Regions from separate parts of the Streptomyces sp. NPDC053750 genome, predicted to be linked through region 3. Evidence: riboswitches for the same ligand, from Rfam matches in the RefSeq annotation. Region 3 holds a riboswitch; each other region holds the start of a gene.
What was found. Region 3 has a riboswitch for cyclic di-AMP ahead of ACIGO6_RS28310 (C40 family peptidase). Riboswitches for the same ligand answer to the same signal wherever they lie in the genome.

Region 1 (6,987 bases), on a different contig from region 3:
CCCGGGCATCCGGCGCCCCCAGTGCCGTACGACCAGCAGGAGCAGCCCCGGCCACAGCAGTGCGGCCAGCGCCAGCAGCGCCGCCGCCAGGAGCCACCAGCCGAGCAGGGAGAAGCGGGTGCCCAGCACGGTCGTCGCGGCGATGGCGGTCAGCGCGCCCGGCGTCCCCGCCCGCGTCACCCACTGCACGCGCTCGGCCAGCAGCAGGTAGACGAAGTTCGCCGCCAGGGTCAGCCAGGCGGCGCAGGCCAGGAGCAGGGCGATCCGGGACAGGATCTCGTGGCCCGTCAGGTGCAGGCCGACCGACACGATGGCGGTCGCCATCACCGCGGCCCCGGCCGCCGGCGGACGCTGCGCCCACCAGGCGCGCAGGTGGTGGGGATGGGGAGAGGTGCCGGATGACATGGCCCCGATGCTAGAGAGCCACGCCGGTCAGGCCGGGCGCACCACGCTGTGGATCGACGACTCGCCGTCGTAGAAGATCGATTCCTCGCGCACGTACGCGCCCGGCTTCGGGGCGTGGATCATCATGCCGTTGCCGATGTAGAGGCCGACGTGGCTGAGGTCGTCGTAGAAGAACACCAGGTCACCGGGTTGGGCCTGGGAGACCGGGACCGTCGTGCCGGCGTCGACCTGGTCGTAGGTGGTGCGCGGCAGCGTCACGCCCGCGGCCTTCCAGGCGGCCTGGGTGAGCCCGGAGCAGTCGTAGGAGCCGGGGCCGGTGGCGCCCCAGACGTACGGCTTGCCGATCTGGGCGCGGGCGAAGGCGAGCGCCTTCTCGGCCTTGGTGCCGGTGGAGGAGTCCGAGGCGGAGTCCGAGCCGGAGGAGCCCGATGAACCGGAGCCGGTGTTTCCGTCCTGGGCGGCCTGCTCCTGTTCCTGTGCCTCCGCCTCTGCCTGTTCCTGGCGCTTGCGCTCCTCGGCCTGCTGCTGCGCGAGCTCCGCGGCCTTGCGGGCGGCCTCCTCCTGCTTCTTCCTCTCGATCGCCGCGAGCCGGGCCTTCTCCTCGGCGGTCAGCTCCGAGAGCAGCTCGCGCGCGGTGGCGAGCTTCTTCTGGACGGTGGCCTTGGCCGTCTTGAGGTCGTTCTGCGACTCGGTGAGCGTCTCGAGGCTCTCGGTGGCCTCCCGGCGCTTCTTCATCGTCTCGGACTGCTGTGTGACGTAGTCGTCGACCGCGTCCTTCTGGCGGCCGGTGAGCCGGCTCATCAGCCGGGTCTGGTCGAAGTACTCCTGCGGCGAGTCCGCGAGGAGGAAGGTCGCGGTCTCCGGGACCAGACTGCCGGTGCGGTACTGCGCGGAGGCGTAGGACCCGAGCTCCTCGCGCGCCTCGTTGAGCTTCTGGGTGCGCTGGGCGACGTCGTCGAGGAGGGTGTCGACCTTCTTGCGCTGCTTGGAGGTCTTCTCCTTGGCCGCGTTGTACTTCTCGGTCGCCGATCCTGCCTGGCGGTAGAGGTCGTCGACCTTCTTCTCGACCTCTTCGAGGCTCGGCCTGTCGTCGTCCGACGGCGCGGCGTTGGCCGTCTGGGAGAGCAGGGCGACGGAGGTGAGGGCCGCCGTGGCGAGGGCGGGGGTCCGTATGCCTGCGACACGTGTACCGGTGGGGCGCGACTTGCGGTGCGACGCCAAGGAGGCGACTCCTTCCGTGCTCCGCCTACCGGGTTAGCTGTCGGGTTCGGGCGGAGTGGTTCTGGAAGGGTTGCCCTACGGCGGTCCGTCCCGGCGGGGGCGGTGCGGCCGATTCACCCCAAGGTTCTCGGTTGGGTCCCCGGCTCCGGGCGCCGTGCGGGCACGCCGGACTCGGCGGAGGCCGCGCGGCCCGGCGACGTTCGCCGGAGGGGGTCGTGCGGCCTGCCCGCACCGTAGCCAACTCGTGTGGCGGCTGTGAAGGTTGATGGGTGATATGCCCGATACATTTTCGTGACCTTTGGTGCGGGCGTCACTCTTCGTGGTGGGGCCGGTAGCGGGGCGTGCCCGGTGGCGGCTCTCCGGTCATTTTCCGGGGCGGGAACCGGTTGTCGGTGGGGCGCCCTAGACTCGGAGAGCGATGAGCAGCCTCTTTGACGACAGCTTCCTGGCGAGCCTCCAGACCCCCCGCGGTCACGAGGAGGAACCCCCGCCGCCGCCCGAGGACGATCACGGACCGGAGCCGGTTCCGCACGATCTGTTCGGCGGGAAGTTCGACGTGCCGCCGGACCGGGACACCCACTACCGGGACGGCGCCCCGCGCCCCGCCCTGGACCCGGCCGCGCTGCTGGAGGGGCTGAACGAGAACCAGCGCGCCGCCGTCGTGCACTCCGGCTCCCCCCTGCTCATCGTGGCCGGAGCGGGCTCCGGGAAGACCCGCGTGCTCACCCACCGCATCGCCCACCTGCTGGCCGAGCGGGGCGTCCACCCGGGCCAGATCCTCGCGATCACCTTCACCAACAAGGCCGCGGGCGAGATGAAGGAGCGCGTCGAGCAGCTCGTCGGCCCGCGGGCGAACGCGATGTGGGTCATGACCTTCCACAGCGCGTGCGTCCGCATCCTGCGCCGCGAGTCGAAGAGGCTCGGCTTCACTTCGTCCTTCTCGATCTACGACGCCGCCGACTCCAAGCGCCTGATGGCGCTCGTCTGCCGCGACCTGGACCTCGACCCCAAGCGCTTCCCGCCGAAGTCCTTCAGCGCGAAGATCAGCAACCTGAAGAACGAGCTGATCGACGAGGAGGACTTCGCCGCCCAGGCCGCCGACGGCTTCGAGAAGACCCTCGCCCAGGCCTACGCCATGTACCAGTCGCGGCTGCGCGAGGCGAACGCCCTCGACTTCGACGACCTGATCATGACCACGGTCAACCTGCTCCGCGCCTTCCCGGACGTCGCCGAGCACTACCACCGCCGCTTCCGGCACGTCCTGGTCGACGAGTACCAGGACACCAACCACGCCCAGTACGCCCTGGTCCGCGAGCTGGTCGGCACCCCCTCCGAGCACCCCGTCGACGTGCCGCCCGAGGCCGAGGTGCCGCCCGCCGAGCTGTGCGTGGTGGGCGACGCCGACCAGTCGATCTACGCCTTCCGCGGCGCCACCATCCGCAACATCCTCCAGTTCGAGGAGGACTACCCGGACGCCACGACGATCCTCCTGGAGCAGAACTACCGCTCCACGCAGACCATCCTCAGCGCCGCCAACGCGGTCATCGAGCGCAATGAGTCCCGCCGCCCCAAGAACCTGTGGACCAACCAGGGCGCCGGCTCGCAGATCACCGGGTACGTCGCCGACACCGAGCACGACGAGGCGCAGTTCGTCGCCGACGAGATAGACCGCCTCACGGACGCGGGCGAGGCGAAGGCCGGCGATGTCGCCGTCTTCTACCGCACCAACGCGCAGTCCCGTGTCTTCGAAGAGGTCTTCATCCGCGTCGGCCTGCCCTACAAGGTCGTCGGCGGCGTCCGCTTCTACGAGCGCAAGGAGGTCCGGGACGTCCTGGCCTACCTGCGGGTGCTGGCCAACCCGGAGGACACGGTGCCGCTGCGGCGGATCCTCAACGTGCCCAAGCGGGGCATCGGCGACCGCGCCGAGGCGATGATCGACGCCCTCGCCCAGCGCGAGAAGATCGGCTTCGCGCAGGCGCTGCGACGCGTCGACGAGGCGTACGGCATGGCCGCGCGCTCCGCCAACGCCGTCAAGCGGTTCAACACGCTCATGGAGGACCTCCGCACCATCGTCGAGTCCGGCGCCGGACCGGCGACCGTGCTGGAGGCGATCCTGGAACGCACCGGCTACCTCGCCGAGTTGCAGGCCTCCACCGACCCGCAGGACGAGACCCGCATCGAGAACCTCCAGGAACTCGCCGCCGTCGCCCTGGAGTTCGAGCAGGAGCGGGCCGAGGGCGAGGAGGCCGGGACCCTGGCCGACTTCCTGGAGAAGGTCGCGCTGGTCGCGGACTCCGACCAGATCCCCGACGAGGAGGACGGCGACGGCGTCGTCACCCTGATGACCCTGCACACCGCCAAGGGCCTGGAGTTCCCGGTCGTCTTCCTCACCGGCATGGAGGACGGCGTCTTCCCGCACATGCGCGCCCTCGGCCAGGCCAAGGAGTTGGAGGAGGAGCGGCGCCTGGCGTACGTCGGCATCACGCGTGCACGGGAGCGGCTCTACCTGACCCGGTCCACGCTGCGCAGCGCCTGGGGGCAGCCGTCGTACAACCCGCCCTCGCGCTTCCTGGAGGAGATCCCGGCGCCCCACCTGGAGTGGAAGCGCACCGGGGCCAACGGACCCGCGTCCTCCGCGCCGGTCTCGGCGGTGGCCGCCTCGCTGTCGTCGTCCCGGTCCCGCTCGTCGGCGTCGGGCGCGTCCGGCTTCGCCACGCGCCGGTCGTCCTCCGCCTCCGCCGAGCAGGCGACGGTGTCGCTGGTGGTCGGCGACCGCGTCACGCACGACCAGTTCGGGCTCGGCACGGTGGTCGGGATGAAGGGCACCGGGTCGAACGCCGAGGCGACGATCGACTTCGGGGACGCCAAGCCGAAGCGGCTGCTGCTGCGGTACGCGCCGGTGGAGAAGCTCTGAGCGTCTGAGGGTGTGGTGAGGGCCCGGGCGGTTGCTCGGGCCCGGGCCGCTGCCCGGTTCGGACCGGTCCGGCCTGGTGGGGTGTGAACGGCTGAGACGTTACGGCGTCACGACGGGTCCAGGCCGTGGCTGCGCAGCCACGACAGCGGGTCGATCGCCGAGCCGCCCGAGGGGCGCACCTCGAAGTGCAGGTGCGGGCCGGTCGAGTTGCCCGAGTCGCCGGAGAACGCGATCGTGTCGCCGGCCTTCACCGTCGTACCGGGGGCGACCTGGTAGGTGGAGAGGTGGCAGTACCACGTCTCCGTGCCGTCCTTCGCGGTCACGATCATCATGTTGCCGTACGCGCTGTTGTACTGCGTGCTGACCGTGCCGTCGGTCGCGGCCATCACCTTCGTGCCATACGACACGGGGAAGTCGATGCCGCTGTGCACGGACATCCAGTTGATGCCGGCCTGGCCGTAGTACGCGCTGAGGCCGTGCTCCGCGACCGGGAGGGCGAACTTGGGGCGCAGCCGCTCCTTGCGGGCCGCCTCCTGAGCCGCCCGCTTCTTCTCGGCGGCCTGCTGGGCCTTGAGGTCGATGCGCTCCTGCGTCCGGCTGGCCCGGTCGGCGAAGTCGTCGGCCCCGGCGGCGAGGCTGGTGAGCTGCGTGTCCAGCTTGTTGTTGGCGGCGGACGGTTTCACCGGGGCCGCGCCCGCGTCGGCCGGGTCCGCCGCCGACGCCGTGGTCTCCGTGCCGTCGTCGCCGGTCAGGCCTACGGAGGCGGCGGCGATACCGGCGACGCTCATCACGCAGGCCGACGGCACGGCGATGGTCAGCAGCGCCGAGCGCTTGGCGGGCTGGCGGCGGCGGGAACGCGCCCCGCCGCGGGAGGCGGTGCGGGGGGAAGGGACGCGGGCTGCCGGGGTGATCTCTTCCTGGCCCTCGAGGAGAGGGGGCACGGTGGGGAGTTCGCCGGTCGCGGCCAACTCGTCGTCGTGCGCGGCGGGTTCCTCGGCGGGTGGTGGGGTGTCCGGCGCGGTGTTCTCCGCCGGTTCGGGCTCGTTCGGCGCGGGCGCGTCCGCCGTGGTGCCGTCCGAGTTCCACTGGGTGGCGTCGTAGGCGCCGGTATCGAAGGTGCCCGCTTCGAAGGTCTGCGTGCCCCAGTCCCACTGCTGGGTCTGGTCGGCGGCGTTGTCCGTCTGGTCGGGCCGGGCCCAGGCGCCGGTGTCCCACTGTCCGGTGGCCTCGGCGGCGGTGGCCTGCGGCGGCACGGTCGCGGCCTGCTGGAAACCGGCCGTCCACGTGGTCGTGTCGTAGGCGCCGGTGTCGTAGGCGGTGTGGTGCTGGGCCGCGTAGGCGTCGTAGTTCAGGACCTGCCCGCTGCCGGTGGACCACTGGGTGGTGTCGTACGTGCCGGTGGTGTCGTACGTGCCGGTGGTGCTGTACGTGCCGGTGGCGTCATAGGTGCCCGTGGTGTCGTACGAGCCCGTGGCGTCGTAACTGCCGGTGGCCTGGTGCAGGAGGTCGCCGAAGAGGGGGTCCGCGTCGAAGGTCGCCGTGGCGGGGCCGCCGGTGGAAAAACCGGTGGTGTCATAGCCGCCGTACGTGGTGAGGTCGCCGTACGGGGCCTCCTGTGTGCCGTACGACGCGTAGTGCGCCGGGGCGGCGTCGGAAGCCGCGGCCGGGGCGGGCGTGCTCCCCGACGGGTGACGGTCGTTCACCAACTTCTCTTTCGCCTCGACAACAGGGGCTGCCAGAGCAGTGCGGCGACTGTACCCGGCGGTATACGGGCACGACAATCTTCGTCAGGTTTCGTGGGCGCAGGAAACGGGCAATCGGCCGTGTTTTGGGGGACGGCGGGCACGAGTTTGGCTTTGTGTTCGAAATTCGTTCGATGTCGATCGGGTGGTGGCGGCCGAATTTCGGGCTCAGGCGACCGTCAGGCCGCCGGTGCGTTTGCCCGTGGCGGAAGCCGTTTCCGAACCTGTCTGCCTCTCGGCGTCGGTCTCCGTCTCGAGGGTGTCGAGGGCCTGCCGGATCCCGGTGGCCACGGCGGGGTGCACGGGCAGGGCGAGGTGGCCGATGCCGCTCACCCGCACGTTCTGCACCGTCAGGTCGGGGTGGTCGAGGCAGGCTGTTTCCAGCGGGTCCATCACGCGGTCCAGGTCGCTCCAGAAGCTGACGAACTGCGTACGGCAGCCGGGTGCGGGCCGGTTCAGCTCCTCGAGCACCGCGGAACCGGGGCGCATCTGGCGCACGATCGGGTGCGCGTTCGCCAGCGGGACCACCCGGGTGCCGGTGTGAGGGGTGCCGAGCGTGACGAGCGTCCGCACGCGGAGGTCTCCGCCGAGCCGCTGCACGTAGTACCGCGCGATCAGCCCGCCGAGGCTGTGCCCGACGACGTCGACGCGCTCGCTGCCCGTCCGCTCGCAGATCTCCTCTATGTGCCGGCCGAGCAGCTCGGC
Region 2 (6,987 bases), on a different contig from region 3:
CAGATGGCCGCCGCCGACCCGGACACCAACATCCTCGCCGTGGACGTCCACACCCCGGGCCAGGGCAACCTGCTGGGTCTCGCGGACAGGAACGGCCTGTCCAACGTCCGGGTGGGCAACGGCGACGCGATCATCCTCCTGCGCGAGATGCTCGCCCCCGACTCCCTCGCCGGTCTGCGTGTGTACTTCCCCGACCCCTGGCCCAAGAAGCGGCACCACAAGCGCCGCCTGATCCAGCCGGAGTTCCTGACCCTGGCCGCGGCCCGGCTCGCGCCGGGCGCCGTCGTGCACTGCGCCACCGACTGGGAGCCGTACGCGGAGCAGATGCTCGAGGTGCTCACCGCGCACCCCGACTTCGAGAACACCGTGCGGGGCGGCGGTTTCGCGCCGCGCCCCGCCCACCGGCCGCTGACCCGTTTCGAGGGCCAGGGACTGGACAAGGGACATGTGGTGAACGACCTGCTCTTCCGCCGCGTACCGCATTAGGGTCCATGCCGTGACCACCAGTCCTCCGTGTCCGACGCGTCCGCCGACGTATCCGCATACGCATCCGCACTGGTGGCAGCGCCCCTGGGTGCGCTACGGCGCGCTGATCACCCTGCTCGCGCTCTCCGGACTGGTGATCCTGGCCCTGGTGCGCGAACAGACCGGCACACAGGGGTTCCTGGTGGGGCTCGGGCTGGCGGTGCTGCCCGTGCCGCTGCTCGTCGCCGCCTTCCGCTGGCTGGACCGCGTGGACCCCGGCCCCTGGCGGAACCTGCTGTTCTGCTTCGCCTGGGGTGCCTGCGCTGCGGCGCTGATAGCGATCGTCGCCAACAGCTTCGCGACGAGATGGATAGCGACGGCCACCGCCGACCCGGCCGGCGCGGACACCCTGGGCGCCACGGTCATAGCCCCGGTCGTCGAGGAGTCCGCCAAGGCCGCCGCCGTCCTGCTGGTCTTCCTCTTCCGCAGGCGGGACTTCACCGGCATCGTCGACGGCGTGGTCGTCGCCGGGGTCACCGCCACCGGCTTCGCCTTCACCGAGAACATCCTCTACCTGGGCACCGCCTTCGGCACCGACCAGCTCACCGGGGACAGCGGCATCGCCTCGGTCACCGCGGCGACCTTCTTCGTACGCATCGTGATGTCGCCGTTCGCCCACCCGCTGTTCACCGTGCTCACCGGCATCGGCTTCGGCTTCGCCGCGGTCCTGGCCGACCGCCACCACCTGCGCCGCGCCCTGCTCCCGCTGTCCGGCCTGCTGCTCGCGATGGGCATGCACGCGCTGTGGAACGGCTCGGCCGCGTTCGGCGAGTACGGCTTCTTCGCCGTGTACGCGGCGTTCATGCTCCCCGCCTTCGGTCTGCTGACCTGGCTGGTGATCTGGACCCGGCAGCGCGAGCTGGCCACCGTGCGGGCCGAGCTGCCCGCGTACGTCGCGGCCGGGTGGCTGGCGCCGACGGAACCGTTCGCGCTCGGCTCGATGCGCGCCCGCCGCATCGCCCGGCAGTACGCCCGTCGGCACGCCGGTAAGCCGGCGGCACGGGCGGTGGCGCAGTACGAGGCGTACGCGACCTCACTGGCCTTCCTGCGCCGGCGCGCACTCCGGGGCAGGGCGGGCGCCGACTACGTCGTACGGGAGCGGGAGCTGCTGGACGCCCTGTGGCACCGTCGCGAGGTGGCCCGCCCGGCCCTGGAGCACGCGGCCCGCGCCACGGCACCACCGCCCGCCCGCCCCTGGCCGGGACACTGGGCGTACGGCCCCCACCCCGGATACGGCCCGTACGGATACGCCCCCACGGCACCCGCACCGATCCCGGTCCCGGTCCCGACACCGATCCCGGTCCCCATGCAGTACCGGGCGCCCCACCCGTACCTCCCGTACTCCCCGCCCCAGCCCTACCGGCAGTAGCGCGCTCGGAGACCCCCCTCAGGCGGCCGAAGCCTGCGTCAGCCGCGTGACCTCCGCCTCCGTCAGGGTCAGCTCCGCCACCCCCAGCAGGGCCGGCAGCTGCGCCACCGTCCGCGCGGACGCGATCGGCGCGGCGACCGTCGGCTGCGCCGCCAGCCAGGCCAGGGCGACCGTGGCGACCGGAGCGTCCTGGGCCTCGGCGACCTCGTCCAGGGCGGCGAGGACCCGCTGCCCGCGCTCGGACTCCAGGTGCTGCGCCGCGCCGCCCGCCCGCGGACTGTCGACGGTGGCGCCGGGCCGGTACTTGCCGGTGAGGAACCCGGAGGCGAGGGCGTAGTACGGCACGGCGGCGAGACCGGCCTGCTCGACGAGGTCGCGCAGCTCGCCCTCGTACGTCTCGCGCGAGACCAGGTTGTAGTGGGGCTGGAGGGCCACGTACCGGGCGAGCCCCTCTCGGTCGGAGAACTCCAGGGACGCCGCGAGCCGCTCGGCGGAGATGTTGGAGGCGGCGATGTGCCGGACCTTGCCCGCCCTCACCAGCTCGTCGAGGGCGCCGATGATCTCCTCCACCGGCACCTCGGGCTGGTCGAAGTGGGTGTAGTAGAGGTCGATGTGGTCGGTGCCCAGGCGGCGCAGCGAGGCGTCGGCGGCGGCCCTGATGTTCGCGGCGCTCAGTCCCGGGTAGTCGGGGTGCTGGCTGACCTTGGTGGCGAGGACGACGTCGGCACGGTTGCCGCGCGCCGCGAGCCACTTGCCGATGAGGGTCTCGGACTCACCGCCGCTGTTGCCCTCGACCCACGCGGAGTACGAGTCGGCGGTGTCGAGGAAGTTGCCGCCTGCGGCCGTGTAGGCGTCGAGGACGGCGAAGGAGGTGTCCTGGTCGGCGGTCCAGCCGAAGACGTTGCCGCCGAGGGCGAGGGGGAAGACCTCGAGGTCACTGGAGCCGAGCTTGCGCAGAGAAGTCATGTCCTGCGTCAACGAACGTACCGGAGGGACGCATTCCGAACCCGCGCAAAGATCCCGCAAACCGGCTCCCGCGAACCGGCAGCCCTGACGTCGGGGGGTCGCCGTCAGGACCGCCGGGGATCAGAGGTGGCGGGGCCGGTCAGAACCTGAGGAGGCCGGAAAGGGCGCCGCTCAGGGGGTGAGCCCCTTGCTCTGCAGCCAGGCCATCGGGTCGATACCGCCGCCGTCGCCGGTGTGGACCTCCATGTGGAGGTGCGCGCCCGTGACGTTGCCGGTGGCGCCGACGCGGCCGATGACGTCTCCGGTGTTGACCTTCTGGCCGACGCTGACGCTGATGGAGGACTGGTGGGCGTACCAGATCTCGGTGCCGTCGTCGAGGGTGAGCACCGTCTTGTAGCCGTACGACCCCTCGTAGCCGGCCGACGTGATCGTGCCGCTGTGCACCGCCTTGAGCAGCGTGCCCGTGGGGGCCGCGAAGTCGAGGCCGGTGTGGTGGCCGGAGGACCAGTAGGCGCCGGCCTGGCCGTAGGTGGAGGAGATCGTGTACGAGGAGGTCGGCAGCGTGTACTGCTTGGCCAGCTGCGCGAGTCGCTCGGCCTCGGCCTTCTTCTTGGCCTCCTCCTCCGCCTTCTTCTTGGCGGCGGCGGCCTTGGCCTTGGCTTCCTTCTCCGCCTTGGCGGCGGCTTCCGCGGCCTGCTTCTCGGCGGCGGCCGCGGCCTCGGCGGCGGCCTTGCTCTCGACCTGGGCCTGCTGCTGCTCGGCCTGCGCCATGATCCGGGCCCGCAGCGTCTCACCGGCGTCGGTGGCGGTGCCCTCGGTGGTGTCGGCGGCGGCGACCGTGCCGATGCCGCTGAGCGGGGTGGCGGAACCCTCCGGCTCCGGCTCCTCGTCGTCCGAGATGAGCGAGCCGACGTTCGGCAGGTCCGGCATGGAGATCGACACCGGCGGCTTGCCGGTCTGCGCGCTGGCCATGCCGCCCGCGCCGACGGCCGCGATGACACCGACGCCGAGGACGGTGGAGCTGCGGGCGAGTCCGCCGCGCTGCTTGGCGACGCGGTGCCGGCCGCGTACGGGGCGGATGGATTCCGCGGTGGGGTTCCACTCCTCCCAGGGGCCCTCTTCGGCGCGGGGGGCGTCGTAGCCGAAGGTGTCGGTGCCGTGCCCGGTGGGCACGAACGGGGCCTCGGGGGCAGGCCGGTTGGACGCCACGTGGGCGTACTCCTTTCCTTCCTTCCGCCTACCGGGTTAGCTGACGGGTTCGGAGCAGGAAGGTCTCCTACGCGCGTATATCCGCCGTGTCTCCACGGCGTCGTACGAGCGATTCACCCCAAGGTGGTGGTTCCCCGGTTCCCTTGCGGGATTCGGCGCGTGCGCACGGAGCCGCCTTCTGTGACGGCTGGGACGACCGCGCTGCGTTATCGAACGTTAATAGACGGGGGGCTCGGATTCCAAGCCGTTCCGGTTGATCATTAACGAATCCCGTGGGGACGTAGGCCTCATGGGCGGTGAAAACCGGGCGACTTGACCGCCCTTCAGCGTCAACTCCCGCCTCATCACTTCCTGATGGTGTGTCAGTTGTTATGCGGAGGGCGCTCGCGCCGTCACGAAAAGTGATCAGTGCCGTCGGGCGTGGCGCACGGGCGGCGTACGGCGAGCAGGGCCATGTCGTCCGCCATGCCACCCCCGGAGTGGCGGCGCACATCCTCGGCCAGGGTGTCGAGCAGCCGGCCCGGATGCCGGAAGACGCGGCCGGCCAGCCGCTCCTGCGGCTCGTAGAACGCGCCCCGGGCGTCACGGGCTTCGGACAGGCCGTCGGTGTACAGCAGCAGCGTGGCCCCACCGGGGAAGGCGGCCTCCTCCGCCCGGTCGGGCCACACCCCCAGCTCGCCCATGCCGAGCGGCAGCGCCGACTCACGGGCGGGCAGCGGGAGCAGGGTGCCGTCGGCGTACAGCAGCAGGGGCGGCGGATGGCCCCGGTTGACGATGCGGACCACCCCGTCGCCGTGCGGGAGTTCGGCGAGGACGGCGGTGGTGAACCCCTCGAAGGCGTCCAGTCCCTCGCGCCGGGTGCCCTCGCGCGCCAGGGCCCGCTCCAGCCGCTGCGCCACCGCCTCCAGCGTCGCCTCCTGCTCGGCGGCCTCCCGGAAGGCACCGATCACGACCGCGACGGCGGCCACCGCGCCCATGCCCTTGCCGCGCACGTCCCCGACGATGAGCCGGACGCCGCGGGCGCTGTCCTGCACCGCGTACAGGTCGCCGCCGATGAAGGCGTCGGCCTGCGCGGCCTCGTAGCAGGCGGCGATCTCGAAGCCGCCGATCCGCTCGGCGGGCTCGGGCAGCACGGCGCGCTGGGCGGCCTCGGCGATCTCACGGACGGAGACGAGGCGCTCGCCGGTGCGGCGTACGAAGGCGTTGACGAGGACGGCGAGCGCCGCGACCGTCGCGATGGTGAGCAGCTCGGTGAAGGAGTCGACGTAGTGGATGACACCCTTGCCGAGCTGGAGCCCGACCACGGCGGCGACCACGACGACACCGGTGAGGATCGTGCCGCGCCGCGAGTAGAGGGGGGCGGCGACCAGGGGCGCGGCCGTGTAGAGGGGGGCGGCGGTGAAGTATCTCGGGGTGAGGACGTCGTACAGGACGGCGACGACGATCAGCAGCACGGGGAGCAGACGCACGAAGGTCCGCCCGTACCTGGTCCGCCACCGCTGCTCGGGTCTGGCGGACGGGAGGGGCGCCGCGATTTCGCCGAGGCCCGGGTCGGGCACGGGATCGCCGGGGAGCCGGCCGCCGGCCCTGGCGTACGGCTCCTCTTCGTCCACCTCACCTGGCCGCACCACTCGTCTCCCGCCACCCCGCACGTCCACGCCGCCTGCCGTCCCGTTGCTCCAGGCTTCCCGGAGCGGGGGCGGGGGGCGAGCCGTGGAGGGCCGACCGGGTGAACGCACCGAAGGCCGGAATCCTCATGGATTCCGGCCTTCGGTCTTGAGTAGCGGGGACAGGATTTGAACCTGCGACCTCTGGGTTATGAGCCCAGCGAGCTACCGAGCTGCTCCACCCCGCGTCGTTGTGTCTCCACTGTACGCCATCTCGGGGCCGGAATGCACATCCGTATCTCCCTACCCCGTATCTCCCTACCCCTCCAGGTGGCGGTTGGGCGCCTTCGCCCGCTCCTCGTACTCCGGCAGTACGACGACGGCGGTGCCCCCGGCGGCGAGCACCCCGCTGCCGTCGGCCCCCGGTACGAAGGTGTCCGGCTCCCGCCAGGCCGTGACCACCCGGCGCACCCCGGCGTCGAGGATCAGCCGGGCGCAGGGCGCGGGCCGGGAGGCGCGGCGGGCGCACGGCTCCAGGCTGCTGTACACGGTGGCGGTCGCGAGCCTCGGGTCGGCAGGATCGGCCTTGGCGAGCGCGGCCTCCTCCGCGTGTACGACGGGGTCGCCGCCCTCCCGCGAGTGCCCCCGCGCCAGCTCCGTACCGTCGGCGGCGACCACGACCGCGCCCACGCTGAACGCCGTCCGGGACGGCGGGCACAGCTCGGCCAGCTCGCACGCGAGCGCCAGCCAGTGCCGGTCGGCGGCGGACACGCGGTCGCCGGTGCCGGGGGCCGTCGGCAGGTACCGCATGAGCACGACGTCCTCGATGCGCCGCGTCTCCACCAGCCTGAGCCGCCCGGCCCGGTAGGCGCCGGGCCCGAACAGGCGGGGTGCGTCAGGGTCCCCGACGAACAGCGGGGCGAGGACGAGCTGCAGCTCGTCGGCGAGTTCCTGCTGCAGCAACTGGGTGTGCACGGTCCCTCCGCCCTCGACCATGAGCCGCCGCACGCCCCGAGCGGTGTGCAGGTACTCCAGCGCCGTACGCCAGTCGAGCGTGGCGCCGAGCGGCACGACGCCGGCGGCGATGCCCAGCGCGCGGGCCCGCCGGGCACCCTCGTCCGTGGTCAGCAGGACCTTCTCCCCGCCGGTGTGCCAGAACGGGGCCGCCGGGTCCAGCTCCCCCGTCCCGCTGACCGTGACCTTGAGCGGGTACTCCGCCTTCCCCGCCGCCACCCGGGCGGCCCGCCGCTCGGCCGAGTTGACCAGCAGCCGCGGGTTGTCGGCCCGGATCGTGCCGGCCCCGACCAGGAT
Region 3 (6,987 bases):
CGATCAGCGCGCGCAGGTGATCGGCGTACGTCTCCTCGTACTCCGTCGGCGGCGCGTCGGCGAACAGCTGGCGGGGCAGCACCCCGCTCCACAGTTCGTGCATCCCGCCCTCGGGGTCGCACACCGACATGGGCTGCCAGGTGTCACCGTGGTAGCCGCCGCGCCAGGTCAGCAGGCGCCGCTTGCCGGGACGGCCCAGCGAGCGCCAGTACTGCAGGCACATCTTGACGGCGACCTCCACCGACACCGACCCGGAGTCGGCGAGGAACACGTGCTCCAGGCCCTCCGGCGAGATGTCGACAAGGAGCTTCGCCAGCCGTACGGCGGGTTCGTGGGTGAGCCCGCCGAACATCACGTGGCTCATCCGCCCCAGCTGTTCGCGGGCGGCCTCGTTCAGCACCGGGTGGTTGTAGCCGTGGATCGCCGACCACCAGGACGACATCCCGTCGACGAGTTCCCCCGAGCCGTCGGCCGGTCGCAGCCGCACCCCGCTCGCCGACTCCACGACGAGCGGGTCCTGCCGCCCGGGCATCGGGCCGTACGGATGCCAGACGTGCCGCCGGTCGAGTGCCAGCAGCTCCTCCACCGTCAGCTCGTCCACTCCCGGCCCGGCCGCCGTCCCCGCGGGCTCAGGCATTGGGTGCGAGGTCCGTTCCGGCACCGCGGCGGCGTACGGCGACCAGGTCGGTACGGGGTTCACCGGCCGCCACCGGCTCCGCGGCCGGCTTCGAACCGCAGGCCCCCGCGGCCGGAGCGGGCCCGCAGACCCCGCCGCCCTCGTGCGATCCGCAACCGCCCCCTTCGTGCGATCCGCAACCGCCGCCCTGGGCCGTCGACCGGTGCTCCGGCAGGGTCACCTGGTCGGTGCCCTCCACCTCGAACCCGGCGTCCGCGATCATCTCCAGGTCGGCCTTGCCCGCCTGGCCCTCGCTGGTGAGGTAGTCGCCGAGGAAGATCGAGTTGGCCAGGTGCAGGGCCAGCGGCTGCATCGAGCGCAGGTGCACCTCGCGGCCCCCGGCGATCCGCACCTCGACGTCCGGGCAGACGAACCGCGTCATCGCCAGGATGCGCAGGCAGCGCTGCGGGGTGAGGTTCCACTCCTTCGCCAGCGGCGTGCCCTCGAACGGGATCAGGAAGTTGACCGGCACCGAGTCCGGGTCCAGCTCGCGCAGCGAGAAGACCACGTCGACCAGGTCCTCGTCGCTCTCGCCCATGCCCGCGATCAGCCCCGAGCAGGCGGACAGCCCCGCCGCGTGCGCCTTGTTCACCGTGTCCACCCGGTCGGCGTACGTGTGGGTGGTCGTGATGTCGCCGTACGTCGACTCGGACGTGTTGAGGTTGTGGTTGTAGGCGTCGGCGCCCGCCTCGCGCAGCCGCTCCGCCTGGCCGTCGGAGAGCAGCCCCAGACAGGCGCACACCTCGACGCTCTCGTTCTGCTCCTTGATGGCCCTGATGGTGTCCGAGACCCGGTCCACGTCCCGGTCGGTCGGACCGCGGCCACTGGCCACCAGGCACACCCGCTTGGCGCCCCCGGACACACCCGCGGCGGCGGCCTCGGAGGCCTGGTCGGGCTTGAGCCAGGTGTACTTGAGGATCTCGGCCTTGGAGCCGAGCCGCTGCGAGCAGTAGGAGCAGTCCTCGGGACACAGGCCCGACTTCAGGTTGACGAGATAGTTGAGCTTCACCCGTCGGCCGAACCAGTGGCGGCGCACCTTGCCTGCCGCGGCCACCACATCGAGCACGTCGTCGTCGGAAGTGGCGAGGACGGCAAGCGCCTCCTCGCGGGTCGGCGACTCGCGCCGAAGCCCCTTGTCCACCAGCGTGTTCAGCAGGTCCATGAGAGCTGATCCTGTCCTAAGGGGCCGTCCCGGGCCAAGGAGACTTCGCACAACCCTGGCAGTTCACCGTGTGGGTATTGCCACACCTCGGGCGGCCGACGGTGCCGCTAGTGTCTGTCCACTGCCTACAAAACGAGAGGACCGCCCATGGCGTTCGGCTGGATCGACGAGCAGGCGGAACTGCGCCGCCGGGCCGGACTCGTGCGGACGCTGCGCCCCCGTCCGGCCGACTCGCCGCTGCTGGACCTGGCGAGCAACGACTACCTCGGACTGGCCCGGCACCCGGAGGTCACCGAGGGCGCCGTCCGGGCGGCCCGGACCTGGGGGGCCGGAGCGACGGGCTCCCGGCTGGTGACCGGCACCACCGGGCTGCACGCCGCGCTCGAACGCGAACTGGCCGCCTTCTGCGGCTTCGAGGCGGCACTGGTCTTCTCCTCCGGCTACGCGGCCAACCTCGCCGCGGTCACCGCGCTCGCGCCGCACGGCACCCTCGTCGTCTCCGACGCGGGCAACCACGCCTCGCTGATCGACGGCTGCCGGCTGGCCCGCGGCACGACCCAGGTCGCGGCGCACGCCGATCCGGAGGCCGTCCGCAAGGCCCTGGCGACGCACGACGGTCCCGCCGTCGCCGTCTCCGACACGGTCTTCTCCGTCGACGGCGACGCCGCCCCCCTGGCTGCGCTCGCCGCCGCCTGCCGGGAGCACGGCGCCGGGCTGGTCGTCGACGACGCCCACGGCCTGGGCGTGCTCGGCGAGGGCGGCCGGGGCGCCCCGCACGCCGCGGGGCTCGCGGGCGCCGGGGACGTCGTCGTGACGGTCACCCTGTCCAAGTCGCTCGGCAGTCAGGGCGGCGCCGTGCTGGGCCCCGCCCGGGTGATCGACCACCTGGTCAACGCGGCCCGGACGTTCATCTTCGACACAGGTCTCGCCCCGGCGGCGGCGGGCTCGGCCCTGGCGGCGCTCACCCTGCTGCGCCGCGAGCCGGAGCGCGCGGCGCGGGCCCGCCAGGTGGCGGCCGAACTGCACGCCCGCCTCACCGACCTGGGGCTGGAGGCGGTACGTCCCGACGCCGCGGTCGTCTCCGTGCGCGCGCCCTCCCCGGAGAAGGCCCTGCGGTGGGCGGCCGACTGCCGGGCGGCCGGCCTGTCCGTGGGCTGCTTCCGTCCTCCTTCCGTGCCCGACGGCATCTCACGGCTCAGGCTGACCGCGCGTGCGGACCTCTCCGGGGATCAGATCGAACGCGCCGTACGGGTGATCGGCGCAACGCGACCCTGAGGCGATGCGCGACCATGGGGCGCAACGCGAAACCGAGGCGATGCGCGACCATGAGTCGGCGTGACACGGCCGTGCGCCGCCCGGTGCCGCCCGGTGTCAGCGGCGGCGGATGCCGGCCGTGAACGACGCCCAGCTCTCGGGGGAGAAGAGCAGCGCGGGTCCGGCCGGGTTCTTGGAGTCGCGCACGGCGAGCAGTCCGGCCCAGCGGCCGGCCGCCGGACGGGCGGTCTCCACACAGTTGTTCGCTCCGGTGCTGTAGCTGCTGCGCAGCCAGCGCACCCCGAGAAGATCGGTACCGGCGGTGATGGTGGGGGGAATGGTGCCTGACATGGTGCCTCCTTACGCGCCTGCCGCTGTCGCGGCGATGAAGTCCAACGAGTCCTCGGGCGAAAGGGCATGGTTCACAAGGGCGTTGAAGGCCTCGGTGTAGGCCTCTAGGTCTTCTTTCCGTTCGAGATGCAGGCTACTCGTCAAGTGGTCGAGAACAACCACGTCGAGATCAGAAGTGCTCGAAAAGGAGAAGATTACGAAAGGGCCGGTGACACCGATGTGCGCCCCGGCGGCGAACGGCAGTACCCGGAGCCGGACATGGGGCAGCCGTGCCGCCTCCACCAGCCGGGCCAGCTGACGGGCCATGACCCCCGGTCCCCCCACCTCCCGGCGCAGCACCGCCTCGTCCAGGACCGCGCTCAGCTCCAGCGGGGGCTGCGTCCGCAGCACGTCCTGCCGGGCCAGCCGCACCTCCACCAGCGTGTCCAGCCGCTCCTCGGGCAGCCCGTCCACCGCGGCACGCGTCACCGCGCGGGCGTACTCGGGCGTCTGGAGCAGCCCGGGGACCACCGTGGTCTCCAGCGTGCGCATCGCGCTCGCCTGGGACTCCAGGCTGATGAAGTCCCGGTAGGTCGGCGGCAGCACCCCCCGGTAGGCGTGCCACCAGTGGTTGCGGCCGCCCGCGTCGTCGGAGCCCGCGAGCGTCTCCAGCAGCTCGCGCAGTTGGACGTCGTCCACACCGTAGGCATCCAGCAGTAACCGCACGTCGGCCGGTTTCGCCCCGCTCGTCCCGGTCTCGATGCGGCTGACCTTCGACTGGTGCCAGCCCACCAGCCGGGCCGCCTCGCCGCTGGTGATCCCCGCCGCCGTGCGCAGGGCGCGCAGTTCGGCGCCCAGCTTCCGGCGGCGCACCACGGGACCGTGCTGCATGCGCCCACTCCCTTACTCCCTATGAGCCACCCAAATACGCTCTGCCGTCGCAGAGTTCACCGCTTCGAGCGACAGATATATGCATATCTTGGTGGATCGCCGCCCTTCACGGCTCCGGTGGTGGCAGTCTGGCGGCGAAGCACCAGTCCGGGACCGTACTCGAACCATCCGCTCCGTGTCGGACCGCGGTCCCGTGGGAAAGGGACGACGTCGCCATGGCAGACCATCTGGAAGCATCCGTCACTCTGCCGAGCGATCCCGCCTCGGTGGCCGCCGCGCGTACCTATGTGGTCGGCACCCTGGCGGAGTGGGGCCTGCCGGCGGACGCCGACGTGTCCGACACCGTCCGGCTCATCGTCTCCGAACTGGCGACCAACGCGGTCCAGCACACGTTCGGACAGTCCCCCACCTTCACGGTGGACCTCGCGCTCGACCGCGACGAACGGCTGCGCATCGGGGTCACCGACAGCCATCCCCGCTTCCCCAAGCGCCTGCCCGCCGCCGTGCAGCAGGACAACGGCCGGGGCATGGTGATCATCCGCTGGCTGACGGCGGAGTGCGGCGGCAGGCTGAGGGTCAGGCCCACGCGCGAGGGCGGCAAGACCGTCTCCATCGAACTGCCCTGGACGCCCCCGGTCGCGCCGGCGACGCCCGAGCCGGTCACCGCCGTGGGGCCGGTCGTGGCAGGCCAGGAGCCCCCGCGGTGAGGCGCACGCAACGGCACCCGGGCCGGTGACGGCGCGGTCGGGGCGCCGTCACCCGCCCTGGCCTGCTACCTGACCCGGCCGTACCAGACGTTGCCGGTCCAGATCTTCTGCAGGCGCACCACGTCCCCGGTCTTCGGGGCGTGCCAGATCCTGCCCTTCCCGGCGTAGATGCCGACGTGGTAGACGCTGCGGCCCGAGTGGAAGAACACCAGGTCCCCGGCCCTGCGGCTCTTGGCGGAGATGTGCCGGGTGTTGTTGTACTGCTGGGCCGCGGTGCGCGGCAGCTTCTTGCCGGCCTTCTTGAACGAGTAGAGCGTCAGCCCCGAGCAGTCGAACCTGTACGGACCGGTGGCGCCCCACTGGTACGGAGCGCCCCTCTTGGAGGCCGCGATCTTGAGAGCCTTGGTCGCGGAGGCGGCCGCCGCCGCTTCGGATGCGGCGCCGGGGACCACTACGGAGCCGCCCACGGCGGCGAGGGTGAGGGCGGAGGCCGTACCGGCACGGGCCATCAGGGACGGGACACGATTGAGCGCAGACATGCGCAACCCTTCGTCAGCCGCCTGTGAAGGATGACCTGTCGGATTCGGGCTGGCGAAGTTGCCCGGCCGCACGAGTGCGGCTTCACCCCAAGGGCTGCTCGGTCCGGCGTCCTCCTCGCGGGAGGCGAACCGTTCCGGCGACCCGTAGTGCTCGGGTCCTCCACTCCTGCCGATCCACTCCTGTCGACCGGTCGTCCGGGCGGCGGCAGGACTCGGCGTCCGCCCGGACCGCCCCGCCGCTGCGGCGGGGGCTTGTCGTCAGTCACGGATCTTGTCTCGCCCGGTGGGAAAAGCCCAACGGAACGTGCCCTTTGTGTTGTTACTCACCACTCATCCGTTCGGGTGGACGCCCCTGCGTTCGAGCCTCCGTCGAGCGCGTCGACGACCCCCGGACCAGCGGCGGAACAGCTCGTTCCGCCGTTTGGGCAGGCGCCTTGCGCAAGTTCGGCCGGTCGGAAATCGGAGGTGTTCCTACGCCGAAAGGGGGTACGCCGTTTGGTGCGTTTCGGATCCCCGGCGCCTCAACTGCCGGAACACGGCGGAAGACCGACCCGCGCCGTCCGTCGCTCACCGTCCAGCACCCGCAGGGCGCGGGCCAGGGTGGCGGCGTGCAGCTCCGTCTCGCCGCGCCGGTGCATCACCGTCAGTGCGTCGCGCAGCGCGGTAGCTTTGCCGACCAGTGTCTGGGCGGCGCGCAGCCCGCGGTAGGTGTCGCCGTCCAGCGCGGGGTTGATGCGCCCGAGCAGGTCCACGACGTCCAGGTAGCAGTCGATCAGGTCGGCCTCCGCACGGGTGAGGGCGGGCAGCGGTGGGAGTTCCGGTGGCAGCATCGGCGGCTCACCTCGCCCCGGAGGGCGGGAGGGAGGCCCTCCGGCCGGGCACGATCCGGTCCACCAGGCCGTACTCGAGCGCCTGTTGCGCGTCCAGGATCGTGTCCCGCTCGACGTCGGCCCTCACCTGCTCGGGGGTGCGCCCCGTGTGCCGTACGAGGATCTCCTCCAGGCGGGCGCGGACGCGGGTCAACTCGTCGGCCCGAACGGTCAGATCGCTCGCCTGTCCCTGCACCGGTTCGGTGAGCACCGGCTGATGGAGCGTCACCCGTGCGCCCGGCAGTACGGCTCGCTTGCCGGGGGTGCCCGCGGCCAGCAGGACCGCGGCGGGCGAACCGGCCTGTCCCAGGCAGGTCGTCTCCACGTCGCAGGCGACGTGGCGCATCGTGTCGTAGATCGCCGTCATGGCGGTGAAGGAGCCGCCCGGCGAGTTGATGTAGAGCGCGATGTCGCGGTCCGGCGCCTGGTGCTCCAGGTGGATGAACTGCGCCATCACGTCGTTCGCGGAGGTCTCGTCGACCGGTGTCCCGAGGAAGACGATCCGCTCCTCCAGCAGCTTCGCGTACGGGTCCGTCGTCCGGGACCCGGCACTCGTGCG
Region 4 (6,987 bases), on a different contig from region 3:
GACGCGCTCCGCGGGCACGGTGACGACGGCGAGGTCGACGGGCCCGTCGATGTCGCGCACCGAGCGGCGGGCGGGCACGCCGTCGAGTTCCTCCTGGTACCCGGGGAAGGCCTTGTTCACGGCGTACAGCCGGCCGGTGTAGCCCGCGTCCCGGATGTTGCCGAGGATGCTGCGGCCGACGCCGCCCGGCGTGCGTCCGGTGCCGACGACCGCCACCGAGCCGGGCTGCAGCAGCCGCTGCACGGAGCGCGCCTCCGCGCGGTGCTCGCGCGCGTATTGGACGGCGAGTGAGCGGTCGGTGGGCTCGAGGTCGAACTCCAGGCGGACCACGCCGTCCTCGAAGCTGCGCTTCTGGGTGTACCCGGCGTCCATGAACACCTTGATCATCTTGGTGTTGGCGGGCAGCACCTCAGCGGCGAAGCGGCGGATGCCGCGCTCCCGCGCGACGGCCGCGATGTGCTCCAGGAGCGCCGAGGCGACGCCGCGCCCCTGATGGGCGTCCTGGACGAGGAAGGCGACCTCGGCCTCGTCGGCCGGTGCAGACGCGGGTGTTCCGCCGGCGCCGATCCGGTCGTAGCGTACGGTGGCGATGAACTCGCCGCCGATGGTGGCCGCGAGTCCCACCCGGTCCACGAAGTCGTGGTGCGTGAAGCGGTGGACGTCCTTGGCGGACAGGCGAGGGTACGGCGCGAAGAAGCGGTAGTACTTCGACTCGTCGGAGACCTGCTCGTAGAAGCTGACCAGGCGCTCGGCGTCATCAACGGTGATGGGGCGGACGCGCGCGGTGCCGCCGTCGCGCAGCACCACGTCGGCCTCCCAGTGGGCGGGGTACTCGTGCCGGTCCGACGAGGTCTGCATGGGCCCCAGAGTACGGCTCGCGTACGACAACGGCGCGAGGCAGTCTGTGGAGGACGGAGGGTCGGACCGAGGCCGCGGTCCGAAGACCACCACCCCCGGCGGAGTGTGTCCGTCGGGGCATGCTTCACGATGTGGGAAACTGGTCTAGACAACCCTGAACACCTGAAGGGCAGCATCACATGGCTGAGCGCCGCGTCAACGTCGGCTGGGCCGAGGGTCTCCATGCCCGCCCCGCCTCCATCTTCGTCCGAGCCGCCACGGCCACAGGCGTCCCGGTGACGATCGCCAAGGCCGACGGATCCCCCGTCAACGCGGCCTCCATGCTGGCCGTCCTCGGCCTCGGCGCCCAGGGTGGCGAGGAGATCGTCCTCGCCTCCGACGCCGAGGGCGCGGACGCCGCCCTGGAGCGGCTGGCGAAGCTGGTCGCCGAGGGTCTCGAGGAGCTTCCCGAGACCGTCTGACCCACGGCAGCACCGAAAGGCCCGCCCCGAATCATCGGGCGGGCCTTTTCGCTTTCCCTTTTCCGGGCAGCAGAAAATAGCCCCCCAATTACCTCGTCTTTGTATACGGTGCCCGTGTTAATGGCGCAGGCTCGGCATGTTTACAGCACGTTGCGAGTTCCTCACACGCTCCGCCCGCTGTTCGCCGCCGGAGGAGAAGCGCAACCGGTGCGCCGGCATCGACCGCTCGGTGTGCAGAGCCATGAGCGCCCGCGCGCGCTCGGCGTCGCCCCGGGCCACCGCGTCGACGATCGCGCCGTGCTCCGCCCAGCACTCCACCGGCCCGGTCTGCGCGTCCACGGCGTACATCCAGGCGATCTTGTGGCGCAGCTGGGTCAGCAGCGCCGTCAGGGAGGGGCTGCCGGCGGCCTGGGCGAGGGTTTCGTGGAACCAGCCGCCCAGTGAGCGCAGATCCTCGCTACTGCCCTGCCTGGCGCGCTCCTGCCCCAGCCGGACCAGCCCGCGCAGCACCTTGAGGTGGGCCTCGGTGCGGCGCCGGGCGGCCCGGGAGGCGCCGAGGGGCTCCAGGAGGGTGCGCGTCTCGAGCAGGTCGGCGGCCTCCTGTTCGGTCGGCTCCGCGACACACGCGCCCGCGTGCCGCCGGGTCACCACGAAGCCCTCGGCCTCCAGCGTGCGCAGGGCCTCGCGGACGGGGACGCGGGAGACGCCGTAGCGGCGGGCGAGGAGTTCCTCGGTGAGCCGGCTGCCGCGCCCGTGGACGCCTGCGACGATGTCGTCCCGGATCGCCGTGCACACCGAGTGCGCCGGAATACGCATGACCGACCTCCGCCTTAATCCCCGTGAAACGTCGACGATTGACGCGTGTTCAGTGACTCTAGGCCAATGCGGCGGGTATTCCGACGGCAGGGCGGATTTCATGGATATTTTTTGGACAGAGACCGGTCCGAAAACGCGAAAGCCCCGGCTCGGGGAGCCGGGGCTTTCGGTTGCCGTGCCGTCCGTCGTCAGAGGTTCACGCCGTGGGAGCGGAGATAGGCGACGGGGTCCATGTCCGAGCCGTACTCGGGGCTCGTCCGGGCTTCGAAGTGCAGGTGCGGTCCGGTGACGTTGCCGGTGGCGCCGGAGAGGCCGATCTGCTGGCCGGGCTCGACCGACTGGCCCACCGAGACACCCACGGACGACAGGTGGCCGTACTGCGTGTACGTGCCGTCGTGCATCTTGATGACGACCTGGTTGCCGTACGCCCCGCCCCAGCCGGCCTCCACGACGGTGCCGACGCCGACCGCGTGCACGGAGGTGCCGCTGGAGGCGTGGAAGTCGATGCCGGTGTGGCTGCCGGAGGACCACAGGGAGCTGCCGGCCTGGTAGGCGGTGGAGACGTAGGAGGCGGTGATCGGCGACACGAAGGTGTTGAGGCGCTTGCGCTCCGCCTCGCGGGCGGCGCGCTCCTTGGCCTCGCGCGCCTCCTTGGCCGCCTCGGCCGCCCGCTCGCGCGCGGCCTCCATGGCCGCCTCACGGGCGGCGGCGTCCAGGGCGGCCTGCTTCTGCGCGGTGGCCTGGGCGTCGATCTCGTCGGCAACGGAGTCGCCGATGGTGATGACCGGGGTGAGTCCGCTCTGCTCGACCTCGGGCTCGGCGGCGAGCGCCGGAGCGGCGAGGGTGCCGACGACGCCGGTGGTGGCGAGGGCCGCGACACCCGCCGCGCGGGCGGTGGTGCGGTGCATCCGGCTGGGACGGCGGTGCTTCCCGGTGGCGCGCGTGAACGCCATGTAGAGGCTGGTCCTTTCCTTCCCTCTCGCCTACCGGGTTAGCTGACGGGTTCGGAGCAGGAAGGTCTCCTACGGACCCCCTCGCTGCACGCGCGGGCGTCCGATTCACCCCAGGGACTGCGATGGGTCCCCGGCTCCCCTGGCTCGCGCCGTACGGGGACTCGGCGATGACTGTCCGGTGCCGCGGGTGCGGCGCACTGCCTGACGAACAGCCCGGACGACGTTAAGCGCGGCCTTCTTCAATCCTCAAACGCAACCGGCTTTTTGTAGCGCATGCCACAGGGCAGACAGGCAACCTCTCCCTCAATTCGGACAAAAGGCGGCCCTGGTGACACATCCGTCACCAGGGCCGCCACGCGCGCGTGTCCCCTACTCGGCGGCCACGACGGTGACTTCGCCGATGCCGAGGGCCTCGACCGGCTCCTTGATCTGCGCCGCGTCGCCGACGAGGATCGTCACCAGCCGGTCCACCGGGAAGGCGTTCACGACCGCCGCCGTGGCCTCCACCGTGCCGGTGGCGGCGAGTTGACGGTAGAGCGTGGCCTGGTAGTCGTCGGGCAGGTGCTGCTCGACCTGGTCGGCCAGCGTGCTCGCCACGGCCGCCGCGGTCTCGTACTTCAGCGGCGCCACACCGACCAGGTTCTGCACGGCGACGTCGCGCTCGGCGTCGGTGAGACCACCCTCCGCGAGCGTGCGCAGCACGGTCCACAGGTCCTGCAGGGCGGGGCCGGTGTTGGGGGTGTCGACGGAGCCGCTGATGGCGAGCATGGCCGCGCCCGTGCCGTCGGGGGCGGACCGCAGCACCTGGCCGAACGCCCGTACGCCGTAGGTGTATCCCTTCTCCTCGCGCAGGACACGGTCCAGGCGGGAGGTGAGGGTGCCGCCCAGGCAGTAGGTGCCGAGGACCTGCGCGGGCCACACGCGGTCGTGCCGGTCGGAGCCGGTGCGGCCGATCAGCAGCTGCGTCTGGACGGCGCCGGGGCGGTCCACGATGACGACCCGGCCCCTGTCGTCGGCGGTCACCGGGGGCACGGGGCGCGGCTCGGCGGCCGAGCCGGTCCACGCGCCCAGCGTGTCGCCGAGCAGCGCGTCGAGGTCGATGCCGGTGAGGTCGCCGACGACCACGGCGGTGGCCGTGGCGGGGCGGACGTGCTTCTCGTAGAAGGCGCGTACGGCCCCCGCGTCGATGCTCTCGACCGTCTCCTCGGTGCCCTGACGCGGGCGCGACATGCGCGCCTCGGCCGGGAACAGCTCCTTGGAGAGTTCCTTGGCCGCGCGGCGGGAGGGATTGGCCAGCTCGTGCGGGATCTCGTCGAGCCGGTTGCGGACCAGCCGTTCCACTTCGCTGTCCGCGAACGCGGGCGCCCTGAGTGCGTCGGCGAGCAGGCCGAGCGCCTTGGCGAGGCGCGAGGCCGGCACCTCCAGGCTCAGCCGGACGCCGGGGTGGTCGGCGTGCGCGTCGAGGGTGGCGCCGCAGCGCTCCAGCTCGGCGGCGAACTCCTCCGCGGAGTGCTTGTCGGTGCCCTCGGAGAAGGCGCGCGCCATGATCGTGGCGACGCCGTCGAGGCCGGCCGGCTCGGCGTCCAGGGGGGCGTCGAGGAGCACCTCGACGGCGACGACCTGCTGGCCGGGGCGGTGGCAGCGCAGCACGGTGAGGCCGTTGTCGAGACTGCCGCGCTCGGGGGCCGGGAACGCCCACGGCTTGGGCTCACCGGCCTGCGGCTGCGCGTGGAATTCCATGGTGGCGAGCTCGCTCACTTGGCCGCCTCCTCGTTCTCGTCTGCGTCGTTTTCGTCTGCGCCGGTCTCGTCCGCCGGGGCGGTGGGCTCGTAGACGAGCACCGCGCGGTTGTCGGGCCGCAGGCGGGCCTTGGCGACCTCCTGGACCTCCTCCGCGGTCACCTCGAGCACGCGCTGCACGGCGGTCAGGGCGAGCTGCGGGTCGCCGAACAGGACGGCGTACCGGCACAGTTCGTCGGCGCGGCCCGCGACCGTGCCGAGACGGTCGAGCCACTCGCGCTCCAGCTGGGCCTGGGCGCGCTCCATCTCCTCGGCGGTGGGGCCCTCCTCGGCGAACCGGGCGAGCTCCTCGTCGATGGCGGTCTCGATGACGGGCACCTCGACGTCACCGGACGTCTTCACGTCCAGCCAGCCCAGGGAGGGCGCCCCGGCGAGCCGCAGCAGGCCGAACCCGGCGGCGACGGCCGTGCGGTCGCGCCGCACCAGCCGGTTGTACAGGCGGGACGACTCGCCGCCGCCCAGGACGGTGAGGGCCAGGTCGGCCGCGTCGCACGCGCGCGTGCCGTCCTCCGGCAGCCGGTAGGCCGCCATCAGCGCGCGGGCCGGGACCTCCTCCTCGACGATCTCGCGCAACTGCTCACCCATGACGTCGGGCAGCGAGCCGTCCCGGGGGGCGGGCTTGCCGTCGTGCGCGGCGATGGAGCCGAAGTACTTCTCGATCCAGGCGAGCGTCTGCTCCGGGTCGATGTCGCCGACGACCGACAGCACGGCGTTGTTCGGCGCGTAGTAGGTACGGAAGAACGCGCGCGCGTCCTCCAGCGTCGCCGCGTCCAGGTCGGCCATCGATCCGATCGGCGTGTGGTGGTAGGGGTGGCCCTCCGGGTAGGCGAGGGCGGTCAGCTTCTCGAACGCCGTGCCGTAGGGCACGTTGTCGTAGCGCTGGCGGCGCTCGTTCTTGACGACGTCCCGCTGGTTCTCCATCGACTCGTCGTCCAGGGCGGCCAGCAGGGAGCCCATGCGGTCGGCCTCCAGCCAGAGGGCGAGCTCCAGCTGGTGGGCGGGCATGGTCTCGAAGTAATTGGTGCGCTCGAAGCTGGTGGTGCCGTTGAGCGAGCCGCCGGCGCCCTGCACCAGCTCGAAGTGGCCGTTGCCCTTGACCTGGGCGGAGCCCTGGAACATGAGGTGCTCGAAGAGGTGAGCCAGGCCGGTACGCCCCTTGACTTCGTGGCGCGAGCCGACGTCGTACCAGAGGCACACCGCCGCGACCGGGGTCAGGTGGTCCTCGGAGAGCACCACGCGCAGACCGTTGGCCAGGCGGTGCTCGGTCGCTGTCAGGCCCCCGGAGCCTGCCTGGGCTGTGGCCGTGTGACCCATGGGCATGTACGTCCCTTCGATCGCGGAAACCTAAGTGGAATCATTGGGCGGAACTGCGGAATTCCCACCGATCCTGCCACTGTATGCAAGCGCGCGGGCCGTCGGTGGAGTTCCCGGGTCCGGTACGCCGAGAGCGAGAACGGGGTTGGCGGGCCGCCGGACACGAGGGCGTACGCTGCGGGCAGCGCCGGGCGGCCGGGCAGCCCCTGACGGGTCCTGGTCGGTCGCTGTCAGTGCCGCAGTCCACAATGGACCGCGTCAGATCACCGTTCACGCTTCAGCAAGGAGCCGGCAGCGATGGCCCGCCGTAGTACGAAGACCCCGCCGCCCGACGATTCGTACGAGGAGAAGATCCTCGACATCGACGTCGTCGACGAGATGCAGGGCTCCTTCCTCGAGTACGCGTACTCGGTCATCTACTCCCGCGCCCTGCCGGACGCCCGCGACGGCCTCAAGCCGGTGCACCGCCGCATCGTGTACCAGATGAGCGAGATGGGCCTGCGCCCCGAGCGTGGCTACGTCAAGTGCGCGCGCGTCGTCGGCGAGGTGATGGGCAAGCTCCACCCGCACGGCGACGCGTCGATCTACGACGCCCTGGTGCGCATGGCCCAGTCGTTCTCCATGCGCGTGCCCCTGGTGGACGGCCACGGAAACTTCGGTTCGCTGGGCAACGACGACCCGCCGGCCGCCATGCGGTACACCGAGTGCCGGATGGCCGAGGCCGCCGGCCTGATGACGGAGTCCATCGACGAGGACACCGTCGACTTCGGTCCCAACTACGACGGC

Region 1: another riboswitch for cyclic di-AMP. It lies ahead of ACIGO6_RS22550 (NlpC/P60 family protein); the one in region 3 lies ahead of ACIGO6_RS28310 (C40 family peptidase).
Region 2: another riboswitch for cyclic di-AMP. It lies ahead of ACIGO6_RS15695 (M23 family metallopeptidase); the one in region 3 lies ahead of ACIGO6_RS28310 (C40 family peptidase).
Region 4: another riboswitch for cyclic di-AMP. It lies ahead of ACIGO6_RS10030 (M23 family metallopeptidase); the one in region 3 lies ahead of ACIGO6_RS28310 (C40 family peptidase).

The regions. Positions count from the first base shown of each region.
Region 1 covers NZ_JBITXB010000007.1:395,290-402,276, forward strand. The annotation lists gene ACIGO6_RS22545 (tellurite resistance/C4-dicarboxylate transporter family protein) at 1-405, opposite strand, end outside; gene ACIGO6_RS22550 (NlpC/P60 family protein) at 433-1,626, opposite strand; cyclic di-AMP (ydaO/yuaA leader) riboswitch at 1,634-1,813, opposite strand; gene pcrA (DNA helicase PcrA) at 2,045-4,540, shown strand; gene ACIGO6_RS22560 (peptidoglycan DD-metalloendopeptidase family protein) at 4,648-6,243, opposite strand; gene ACIGO6_RS22565 (lipase family alpha/beta hydrolase) at 6,451-6,987, opposite strand, start outside.
Region 2 covers NZ_JBITXB010000004.1:642,871-649,857, reverse strand. The annotation lists gene trmB (tRNA (guanosine(46)-N7)-methyltransferase TrmB) at 1-486, shown strand, start outside; gene ACIGO6_RS15705 (PrsW family intramembrane metalloprotease) at 497-1,894, shown strand; gene ACIGO6_RS15700 (aldo/keto reductase) at 1,913-2,860, opposite strand; gene ACIGO6_RS15695 (M23 family metallopeptidase) at 3,032-4,069, opposite strand; cyclic di-AMP (ydaO/yuaA leader) riboswitch at 4,081-4,237, opposite strand; gene ACIGO6_RS15690 (PP2C family protein-serine/threonine phosphatase) at 4,462-5,697, opposite strand; tRNA gene ACIGO6_RS15685 (tRNA-Met) at 5,851-5,924, opposite strand; gene ACIGO6_RS15680 (dihydrofolate reductase family protein) at 5,995-6,987, opposite strand, start outside.
Region 3 covers NZ_JBITXB010000011.1:187,276-194,262, reverse strand. The annotation lists gene ACIGO6_RS28340 (adenosylmethionine--8-amino-7-oxononanoate transaminase) at 1-637, opposite strand, end outside; gene bioB (biotin synthase BioB) at 630-1,838, opposite strand; gene ACIGO6_RS28330 (8-amino-7-oxononanoate synthase) at 1,986-3,113, shown strand; gene ACIGO6_RS28325 (DUF397 domain-containing protein) at 3,210-3,443, opposite strand; gene ACIGO6_RS28320 (helix-turn-helix domain-containing protein) at 3,453-4,313, opposite strand; gene ACIGO6_RS28315 (ATP-binding protein) at 4,529-5,020, shown strand; gene ACIGO6_RS28310 (C40 family peptidase) at 5,086-5,559, opposite strand; cyclic di-AMP (ydaO/yuaA leader) riboswitch at 5,563-5,709, opposite strand; gene ACIGO6_RS28305 (hypothetical protein) at 6,081-6,389, opposite strand; gene ACIGO6_RS28300 (ATP-dependent Clp protease proteolytic subunit) at 6,397-6,987, opposite strand, start outside.
Region 4 covers NZ_JBITXB010000003.1:106,717-113,703, reverse strand. The annotation lists gene ACIGO6_RS10045 (GNAT family N-acetyltransferase) at 1-858, opposite strand, end outside; gene ACIGO6_RS10040 (HPr family phosphocarrier protein) at 1,038-1,319, shown strand; gene ACIGO6_RS10035 (GntR family transcriptional regulator) at 1,437-2,135, opposite strand; gene ACIGO6_RS10030 (M23 family metallopeptidase) at 2,324-3,088, opposite strand; cyclic di-AMP (ydaO/yuaA leader) riboswitch at 3,101-3,265, opposite strand; gene ACIGO6_RS10025 (M16 family metallopeptidase) at 3,458-4,846, opposite strand; gene ACIGO6_RS10020 (M16 family metallopeptidase) at 4,843-6,207, opposite strand; gene ACIGO6_RS10015 (DNA topoisomerase (ATP-hydrolyzing) subunit A) at 6,499-6,987, shown strand, end outside.